Regions from separate parts of the Lysinibacillus irui genome, predicted to be linked through region 3. Evidence: riboswitches for the same ligand, from Rfam matches in the RefSeq annotation. Region 3 holds a riboswitch; each other region holds the start of a gene.
The links. A riboswitch is a leader RNA that binds a small molecule or an ion and turns the genes downstream of it on or off. The one in region 3 is predicted to bind cobalamin.
Positions count from the first base shown of each region.

Region 1: it holds a riboswitch for cobalamin, as region 3 does, so the genes downstream of both, OU989_RS20490 (hypothetical protein) here and OU989_RS13545 ((2Fe-2S) ferredoxin domain-containing protein) in region 3, are expected to answer to the same signal.
Region 2: it holds a riboswitch for cobalamin, as region 3 does, so the genes downstream of both, OU989_RS19750 (FecCD family ABC transporter permease) here and OU989_RS13545 ((2Fe-2S) ferredoxin domain-containing protein) in region 3, are expected to answer to the same signal.

Region 1 is NZ_CP113527.1:4,077,711-4,081,210, reverse strand. It holds gene ytvI (sporulation integral membrane protein YtvI) at 1-455, opposite strand, end outside; gene OU989_RS20495 (hypothetical protein) at 545-1,099, shown strand; cobalamin riboswitch at 1,194-1,391, shown strand; gene OU989_RS20490 (hypothetical protein) at 1,556-2,113, shown strand; gene OU989_RS20485 (ABC transporter substrate-binding protein) at 2,097-3,047, shown strand; gene OU989_RS20480 (tyrosine-protein phosphatase) at 3,183-3,500, shown strand, end outside.
Region 2 is NZ_CP113527.1:3,923,170-3,926,669, forward strand. It holds gene OU989_RS19745 (heme ABC transporter ATP-binding protein) at 1-784, opposite strand, end outside; gene OU989_RS19750 (FecCD family ABC transporter permease) at 790-1,836, opposite strand; cobalamin riboswitch at 1,981-2,169, opposite strand; gene OU989_RS19755 (biotin transporter BioY) at 2,313-2,909, shown strand; gene OU989_RS19760 (YdhK family protein) at 3,032-3,500, shown strand, end outside.
Region 3 is NZ_CP113527.1:2,676,005-2,679,504, reverse strand. It holds gene OU989_RS13550 (energy-coupling factor ABC transporter permease) at 1-490, opposite strand, end outside; cobalamin riboswitch at 635-818, opposite strand; cobalamin riboswitch at 1,063-1,245, shown strand; gene OU989_RS13545 ((2Fe-2S) ferredoxin domain-containing protein) at 1,392-1,763, shown strand; gene cobJ (precorrin-3B C(17)-methyltransferase) at 1,768-3,438, shown strand; gene OU989_RS13535 (sirohydrochlorin chelatase) at 3,454-3,500, shown strand, end outside.

The sequences.
Region 1 (3,500 bases), 1.4 Mb from region 3:
ACTTTGCTATAATTAAAGAAGCTTAAAAAGAATTCTTCAACTTTTTTTATGAAATCCATTGTGGTTTTTTGAAGTGAAGCACTTACTTCTGGTGGAAAGTCTTCTGTATATTTAGAGATATTTTCTTGCATATGGAGCCACATATCTGATAGCTTGGAAATATAATAGGGAGCTTGCTTAGATAGTAAAATTATTTGCGACATGATTTGTGTAATGGACAGATAGCAAATAATAGATATAACCATAACACTCACTATGTATATAAAAGCAACTGCTATTTTCCGTGACATCTTCCATCGCCTTTTAAAGAACATGACGATTGGTTCTAAGAAAAATGCACTTATACCTGCAAATAGTAAAGGCATGGACACAGGGATAATAAAATAGGCAGCTACAAGTAAGGATAGAATCACAATTACTCGAAAAATCAATTTCCTAGCATTAAATTTATTCATAAACTCACCTTCTTTGCGAAAAAATTAAGTTAAGTGTACCATAAATCAAATTTTATTACGTTCTGAATCAATAAAGGTAGGGATAAATTATGGAAAAAGAGATTTTGCAACTTTTTAGTAATCTAACAGAGCGTGACCACGATATTCAATATGAATCTTACGAGGAACTAATGAAAATTATGCAGGAGCCCGTAGATTGGACATATGCAGTATGGGAACAGCTTGTACAAGCACTTACATACAAAGATGGACATGCTCGTGCACGTGCTGCACAAATTTTATGTGCCTTAGCCGCAAAAAGTGATCCAGAAGAAAGGGTATTGGAGGATTTTTTGAAAATTTGGGCTGTGACGTATGATGAGCGATTTGCCACGGCGAGGAACGCGTTACAAGCTATTTGGAAAATTGGATTAGCAGGTCAAGTACAAAGAGACTTAGTTGTCTCGTATCTAGCTAAGAGATTTCAAACCTGTTTGGATGAAAAGCATCCCTCTCTTATTCGCTATGATATTATTATTTCTTTTAAAAAGCTTTATGATCAAACGAATGACTCTAAATTAATAGCTATTGCACACCGCTTAATTGATGAAGAGCACGAAGTTAAACACAAAAAGAAATATAAGGCAGCCATCCGTTCAAAGTAGCGAGATGGTGTTTTTTTGTACAGGATGTAAAGTTTCTATTTGGAGTACAACTGTTTTTTCCTATTAATATATGGTAAACTGCTTTACAAATGAAATATTCTTGCAGAATAAAGGTGCTAACTAGCATAATCGGGAATTCGGTGAAAAACCGAAGCTGTTTCCGCAACTGTAAGTACAGCCATTATAAAGATATACCACTGTCTCCAAGGAGATGGGAAGGTTCTTTATAGCTCATTAAAATTCATTAATGAACTGTACAAGCCAGGAGACCGACCTTTATTTGAACGTATAACAACTCTTCGGAAGCTAGGAGGATATACGGCAAATTACATAGGTAATGTCATAGTAATTGGCAATCATTATGTTATTTTCGTCGTTCCTTTGCTTAAAGGAGCGGCGTTTTTTTATGCTATCGTTCATGTAAGAATTTATCAAAATGGGAAGGGGGTACATCAAGTGAAAAAGGATGCACGTTATTCTTGTTATCCGTTTATGCGTGAGAAGGCTTCAACGGTTGATTATGAGATTCGAACAGATAGTCTCACAACACATCTAGGGGTTGCATTAGCTGCAGTAAAAAAGGAGGATGTACAAGTTGTCGTAGATGATTTGCTGCTTATATTACCTATGGCTTACCATGTCAATGGTTCAGTCCGAGGAAAGCTAGCAGTAACAGAAGAAGATCTTTCTTGGTTAAGCGAACGCTATGACTTTTATGTTCGTCATGTGAAGGAAGAAATACAAAGTTTTGTTTTACCTCAGGGCACAGAGGCTGCTGCTGCTTTACATCTTTGCCGCAGTGAAGCCAAAAAATCATATCGTACATTACATAAGGTTTCAGAGGAACGAGAGGTACCAGCTATCCTTTTCGACTACTTAGGCTTGTTAGCAAATGTATGCTTTGTCATGGCAGTCTATATGAATCACCAAGCAGGTATAGCTGAAATACCGTTTATTAGTAAATCCTATCCAATGAAAAAGAAAAGGGAGAGTAAGAATGAAGAAAGTATTTAATTTCCAATGGCTATCAGTGCTAGTACTAATATTAGTTTTAGCAGGTTGTGGTACCTCAGAAGATACAAAAAATAAAGAGGCTTCACAGGATACGCAACAAACTGAACAAACAACCTACAAAGTAACAGATGATCGTGGTGTAGAAGTAGAATTTAAAGAAGTACCAAAAACTATTGTTTCCTTACAACCAAGTAATACGGAGATTTTATTTGCACTAGGTGTTGGTGAGAAAATCGTAGGAGCAACAGAGTATGACACATATCCAGAAGCAGCACAAAAAATCGAACGAGTATCTGATTCTCAGAATTTCGATAGTGAACGCATTATAGCCTTAAAGCCAGATGTGGTCATTGCTTACACAATTGGCTCTAAGGATGCATTGAAACCATTAGAAGATGCGGGACTGAAAGTATTTGTTATTGAATCTGCCACATCATTTGATGATGTTTATGGGGATATTGAACAACTAGCTGCTGTAATGGGTGTTGAAGATAAAGGAAATGAATTAAACGAACAGATTAAAGCGAAAATTACTGAAGTACAAACAAAGGTGAAAGAAGTAAAAGCACCGAAAAATGTTTATTTAGAGATTAGTCCTAAGCCAGATATTTATACGGCAGGCGCTGGAACTTTCCAGCAAGAAATATTAAATGCAGCCAATGTTAAGAATGTCTTTGCTGATTTAGACAATTGGGCGCAAGTGTCTGAGGAAGAGGTTATTGCGAAAAATCCAGAGGTTATATTAACAACAGTAAACTATACAGAAGATCCTATAGGGGAAATTTTGACACGTGATGGTTGGAATACTGTGAAAGCTATTCAAGATAAAGCTGTACAGTCTCTTGATACTGATATCTCTAATCGTCCTGGTCCACGTATTGGAGAAGCAGTAGAATTAGTAGCTAAAGCTGTGTATCCAGAGTTATTTAAATAACAATTCAAGGCTAGCTGATCTAACGGCTAGCCATTTTTATATGGTTAGTTATTACCTAGCGTGAAAATTGGAATTAATTTAATTTGTTCTATAGAATAAAGGTAAGAATGCTTAATAATTTAGGGAGGGTAGTGAATGGAACAGTTAGATACACAGGTTATTCCGTTTGAGGCAGTCTATAATTTCCGAGATATGGGGGGATATAAGACAAGGGATGGACGTATTGTAAAGAAGGGTTTATTCTACCGATCTGCAGCACTTGGTAAAATGACATCAGCAGATAAAGAGCGATTTGAAATGTTAGGTATTAAAACTATTTTTGATTACCGTGACAACAAGGAAGCACAGCATAATCCTAACCCCGTGTTCTCACATGCTCGATATATTCAAATACCAGCAAAGGGTAATCATGCTTTTGAAATGCCCACAAATGCTGGTGGTAAAGATTTTTAT
Region 2 (3,500 bases), 1.2 Mb from region 3:
GGTTAACCTTTTTGGCAAATTGCTCTGGAACATATGTAAGATAAGGCTTACCAGTTAGTGGATGTATTTGAATATCAGCAAAAACATGAAATACTTCCCGTAACAACGTTGGAGTAAGTACTTCTTCTGGCGTCCCATGACAAACTATTCGTCCATTCTGTAAAACGTAAATTTGATCACAGTACATTGCTGCGATATTTAAGTCATGTAAAGCCGCGACTACAGTTAAATGTAGAGTTTGAATTAAGTCCATAAGCTGGAGTTGATGCTGTATATCTAAATGATTCGTCGGCTCATCTAATATCAATACCTTAGCTTGTTGTGCCAGAGCACGTGCAACCATTACGCGCTTTTTCTCTCCACCGGAAAGAGAGCTAAAGCTTCGTTTCTCCAAATGTGAAATACCAGTTTGTAGAAGAGCATCTGCCACAATTCGGAAATCTTGTTCTTGATCAAGCTCCAATAGTTTTTTATGTGGCGTTCTTCCCATACTGACTAAATCATGTACGGTGAAGTCAAATAAAACAGGTGTTTCTTGACTAACAACGGCTAAATTTTTAGCAATCGATTTACTTGATTGCTTTAAAATATCTTGTTCGTTTAATAATACCGTACCACTTTCCGGTTTTAGCAGACGGTACATATTTTTTAGCAATGTGGATTTGCCGCTACCATTAGGGCCAATGAGTCCAACAAGTTGTTTTTCTTTTATTTGAATACTTACTTCATGTAGTATACGCTCATCGTAAATGGAGAATGATAGCTGCTTTGCTTCTAATGTCATATAAGTTAGTCTCCTTCACCGAAAGAATAATTGTTACGACGGAGTAGCCAAATAAAAAATGGTCCTCCACAAAAGGCCGTTATAATACCAATTGGCATTTCTTGAGGTGCGATGATTATTCGGGCAAAAGCATCTGCCCACACTAAAAAGATTCCTCCAATTAAAGCACTAATAGATATCACATATTTATAGTTTGACCCCACAATTAACCGAACGATATGTGGAATGATTAATCCCACAAATCCAATAGAGCCACTGACTGCGACAAGTACACCAGTTAACAACGAAACAAGTAAAATGAGCTGAATACGAAATTGCTGTAAATTAACCCCTAACGTTACAGCTGCCTCTTCCCCTAGTAATAATAAATTTAAATTTCGATAGTGTAGCCATAGTAGCCCAAATACGAGGAAGAATATGAAAGCCGGGATTACAATATTATTCCACTTGGCTCCAGCTAGACTCCCTAGCATCCAAAACATAACAGCCTTTAAAGCCCCTTCTTGTTTCGACATCATCAAAATGAAATTGGAAACGGCCGTTAAAATAAAGGACACAGCCATCCCCGCCAATAACAAGCGAAAAATTGAGACACGACCACCAACTCGTGATAAGAAAAATACGAGCGCAATGGCAAGTAATGACCCTAAAAATGCAGATACAGAAAGAGCATAGATTCCTAAAAATGAAAAGGCACCTAAAATAATTACTGAGGTCGCTCCAACAGCTGCACCTGACGAAATCCCTAATATATAAGGGTCAGCAATGGAATTTCTCACAAGTGCCTGAATTGCTGCCCCAGCAATAGCTAGACCAGCTCCAACAATAGCTGCGAGTAAAACACGTGGTGCTCTTATTTGCCAAATAATGATTTCCTGTGAGCGACTCCAGTCTTGCTCTATGCCATTTTGTATAATGGGGATTTTAGAAAGAATAACTTTCCATACATAGAAGGGTGTAACTGATACAGACCCAACCATAACGGCTATTGTCATAGAAACGATTAATACGAAGAAAAGTATTAAGGAAAAAAACATAAATTTTTTATTCATCCGTTTAAAGCTCCTACTAAGTATTGATGGATGAAGCAATAAAAAAAGGTATTCCATACGAAAATACGCATAGAAATACCCTAGATTAAACAAAGTCAGAAAATATCCAGCTATTGTCCGTAATTGCTTGCATCCTCGTGGGCATTACAGGTATTACTAATGGCAGGTCTCCTGGCTTCGAATCAGCATCCTATAATGGCCTTCCCATACTAACACAGTGGCAAAAAATATTATAAGACTCCTCGTTACAGTTGCGGGACAGCGTCGGACTTCCACCGACTTCCCTTTTAAGTGACATTCAAAAAATATCACACCAATAGTACTTAAAGTTATAAAATTGTGACGATTCTATCATACATTTTTATAATTAGTTAGTCTACACTATAATTGAGTTAACTTAAAATTAAAATAAGGTTGACACAATTATATTCGTTTTTTACACTAGCAGTAAGAAGGTTTATAACGAGGTGAAATTTATGGCTACTGCTACACAACAGAGTCATCATAAATTAAGAACTATTGACATTACCTATATTGGGTTATTCTCAACACTTATGATGATAGGGGCTAATATTACCTCCTTTGCCCCATTTATGATGGTGGGTGGTGTACCGATTACACTACAAACGTTTTTTGCTATTTTAGCAGGACTGGTTCTTGGTAGCAGAAAGGGTGCGCTCGCCTGTACAGTTTATATGTGCATAGGATTAGCAGGAGCGCCTGTTTTTGCTCGTTTTGGTGGGGGAGTTGGACAAATTTTAAGCCCTACCTTTGGGTTTATTATTACATTTATTGGAGCAGCATTTGTTGCAGGACTAATTGTAGAACGAAGTGCAACAAAGAAAAGCTATATTGCGGCAGCGTTAATCGCAACTGCGCTTAATTATTTCCTAGGGACAAATTGGATGTATTTTGCCTACAAACTATGGGCAAGTGCACCAGAGGTCTTTTCATATAAACTAGCTTGGCTCTGGATGATCCCCCCACTACCAAAAGATTTTATCTTAGCGATTTTCGCTGGCATCCTCGCCTATCGATTACAAAAAACATTGAAAATCATGCCCATTCAATAAATAATTCCTCACATCTTTCTTGTTAGATGAAAGATGTGATTTGATTTTTGGTAGTAGATCATGTCCATTATTTCTGCACATTTATTTGCTACAGTATTAGCAAATAGTGAGGAGGATATGACATGATATTCAAACAAAAATGGTCAATGGCACTACTATCAGTATTAGCTTTACTTACTTTATCTGCTTGTACGGAGGATCAAACGAAGCCTGCGTCTACATCTAATCATACGACTGAAGAAATGGATCATTCGACAATGAACCATTCAAGTTCAGGCGAAGTACCAGCTACATTAAAAATTGCTGAAAATCCGAAGTTTCCTGTAGGAAGTACAGCTATTATTACGAACGGGCATATGGACGGTATGAAAGGTGCAGAAGCAGAAATAGTCGGGGCCTATGATACGACTGCTTATGTTATTTCCTATGAACCAACTACAGGTGAAGAACCTGTTAAAAATCATAAGTGGGTCATTCACGAAGAATTAATTGATCCCGAAGAAGCACCTCTGGCTCCTGGTACAGAAGTAAAAACGGATGCAGCGCATATGGAAGGTATGGAAAATGCGCTTGTCCATATTGAAGAGGCTG
Region 3 (3,500 bases):
CAAGTGAAAATGACAACCCTATTTGTTGAGCCCCTTTAAAAACAAAGTAAGCAATAAACGGACCGACAATAGCCATAGAAAAGGCATTGGCTCCTAAAGTAGTGATACCACCATGCGCTAATAGTAATGATTGGAATAATAACACAATCGTCCCAATGACACTCATTGCTAAAGGTCCAAATAAAACTGTTCCAAGTCCAACGCCAGTTGGGTGGGAGCAGCTCCCGGTAACAGAGGGGATCTTTAAGGCCGATAGCACAAAAGCAAAGGCTCCTGAAAGCCCTAAGAGCATTTTTGTTTCAGGGTTTTCTTCCATTGTTTTTCGAATGGAACGCAATCCTAGAATAATAAAGGGAGTCGTGATGACCCACCAAAAAATGGCCCATTCAATGGGTAAAAAGCCTTCCATGATATGCATAGCAAAGGCTCGGTTTGGCACGATTAACAAGGCCAATAAAAAATAACTAAGTTTCCACCATGAAAATGTCAAAAGCTTTCCTCCTAACGATTAGTTTTTTAAGAATGTAGCGTGCGTAAAATAAAAAAGCACTTCTCCGCTGCTGGAAAAGTGCATAGCTAAAAAAAGCAAATCATTCTCATCTGCTAAGCCGCACACCTATCCTCGTAGGTTGAAACGATCACCTTTTTTTCGGCAGGTCTCCTGGCTCTAGTTCAACACTTTATAGGTCTTCCCATCATTGGACAGTGACATTATCTATAAAGCTCCCTATTACAGTGGCGGGACCGCGCCGGATTCAAACCGGCTTCCCTTTTAAGTAAAATGGCAAGCATTTTACACCGAAAAAACATAAAGTTGTGAGATTTCACGACAAAGTGTAACATAAATTTCCATAATTGTGCTAGATTTTTTTATATAAAAATTTTTAATTGCATATCCATATAGAAAATTTAGATAGAAGTAAGGAGAACTTAGTTTTTTAAAGAATAAGATTCGAGCAAAATTGATAAATTTGTCATAAATTTTTAAAGAAATATTGAAATTTTAAAATAATAAGATATGATAGAGACAGTTTTCTAAACAATTGAAGAAGATAATAAATTTCATATAAAACGTCAATAAGTGCTCGAATAGCTCGAGATAATAGGGAAATTGGTGAAAATCCAATACAGCCCCCGCTACTGTAATAGCTGATGAATTCGCAGGTACCACTGGTGAAAACTTGGGAAGGTGCGATAGTAAAATGAAGCTTAAGTCAGGAAACCTGCTTATTTGATTGTGCATGCAAACTTTTCGGAGGGAGAAGTTGAAGCGAGAGCGAGTACCTGTATTTTATTCTATTCGTTTTTATTTGGCTTCTACAAAACCTTTACTCTTCGTTAAGAGTGAGGGTTTTTTCTTTTTCCAGAAAGCAAATGAGGGGAGACAGAAGATGACAACATGGAATTTAGAGGGGATGAAAACACATCTCTTTATTTGCAATGGCAGTAGCTGCATGAGAAAGGATGCTGAGGAAATTACCTTAGCCATTCGAGATGAAATACAGCGACAAGCACTCGATCAGGAAATACATACGACAAGAACGCGCTGTAATGGACGATGCAAGGATGCTTGTGTAGTCATCGCCTATCCACAAGGAAATTGGTATCGAGTGCCATCAACAGAGCATGCAAGAATACTCGTACAAGATTTACATCATGAAACATTATACAACGAACATGTCTTTACACTTCGGGAAGGTACATTACAGCGTACAGCACAAACGACAGCCATTAAAGGGATCGAAAAGGTGAAAGAGGGGTAACAGCATGGCGCAAAAAGGGAAAATTTTCGTAGTGGGCTTTGGACCTGGAGATTTTAAGCATATTACGACACGAGCAGTAGAAGCTTTACAACAAAGTGATATGATCATAGGCTATAAAACCTATGTAGAGCTTATTCAAGATTTAGTCAGTGCAAAGTCTATTGTCAGTACCGGAATGACAGAAGAGGTATCACGTGCTCAAGAGGCTGTTCGTCAAGCAGAAGCAGGCAGCATCGTCTCCGTAATTTCGAGTGGGGATGCGGGCGTATATGGTATGGCGGGATTAGTGTACGAAGTGTTAATCGAATTAGGCTGGACAGAAGCTACAGGCATTGAAGTAGAAATAGTTCCTGGTATTTCAGCAATCAATTCATGTGCTAGTTTACTAGGGGCTCCGATTATGCATGATGCTTGTACCATTAGTCTGAGTGATCACCTAACACCATGGAATTTAATTGCAAAGCGTGTCGAGGCTGCTGCAATGGCTGATTTTGTTATTGCTTTATACAATCCTAAAAGTGGTAGGAGAACAAGACAAATTGTAGAAGCACAACGAATTCTCTTAGAATATCGCTCGCCAGACACACCAGTAGGACTTGTAAAAAGTGCCTATAGAGAACGTCAGGAAGTGACGATGACAACATTAGCAGAAATGCTCGAACATGATATTGGTATGCTGACAACCGTGATTATCGGGAATTCATCGACATTTTTCTATGATAATAAAATGATTACGCCACGTGGCTACCAGCGTAAATATACACTTGGGGAAGAAAAACAGCCATTACGACCACATCAGCGTTTACGTGAAGAAAATGAGCCGTGGGCAATGAACCAAGAGACAGGGACTGCACGTGATGACTTTGCAGCAGACCCTAATGCTGGCCGATTTAATAAACCCAGTGTAGCGGCTACGCCTCGGCCGAAAAAAACAGCGCTTGAAATGGCAACAGCGGCACTCGCCATGGTGAAAGGAACAAGTGCAATTAAGGTCACGCCGCCGAAGCTTGTGCAGCAAAAAATAGAATCTATTTTTGAGCTAGCAGTAAGTCCAGGGGTAGCCAATAAGTTTTTCACACCACAGCAAATGATGACATTAGCAGAGGTGGTTGGAGAAGAGGGTACGATGGAATATACGCCAGACCATCAAATCCACTTAAAAATTCCGACGACAGAGCCTGAACGCATTACAGAGAAATTACAGGAAGTAGGCTTTTTATTAGCGCCTATTGGGGATGTCCTGTCATTGAAGGCTTGTGATTTTTGCTACGGTGAAAAGGCTGATTCCATTCCATATGCGGAAGAAATACAAGAAAAACTAGGCGGCATGTCCTTACCTAAAACATTAAATATTGGCTTCAATGGCTGTGGTATGGCCTGTTATCGAGCTGTATTTGATGATATTGGCATCGTCTATCGTAAAAGTAAATTTGATGTTTTTATTGGAGCAAAGCCAGTCGGTCGTACGGCTCATGCAGCGCAGCCAGTTGTAGAAGGGTTGGAGCCTGAACAGCTACTCCCACTTATTACAGACATTATTGAAGAATATAAAGCAAATGCTCATCCAAATGAACGCTTGTTTAAATACTTTAAACGTGTGAAAAAGATACTGCATTATACGTATCAAGATATGTCTTCCAAAATAAAAGTAGAGCCAGCTCCGTGCGGCGACTAGGTAAGGAGAAAAGAGATGAAAGCAATTTTATTTGTCGGCCATGGGAGCCGTTTAGCAGCAGG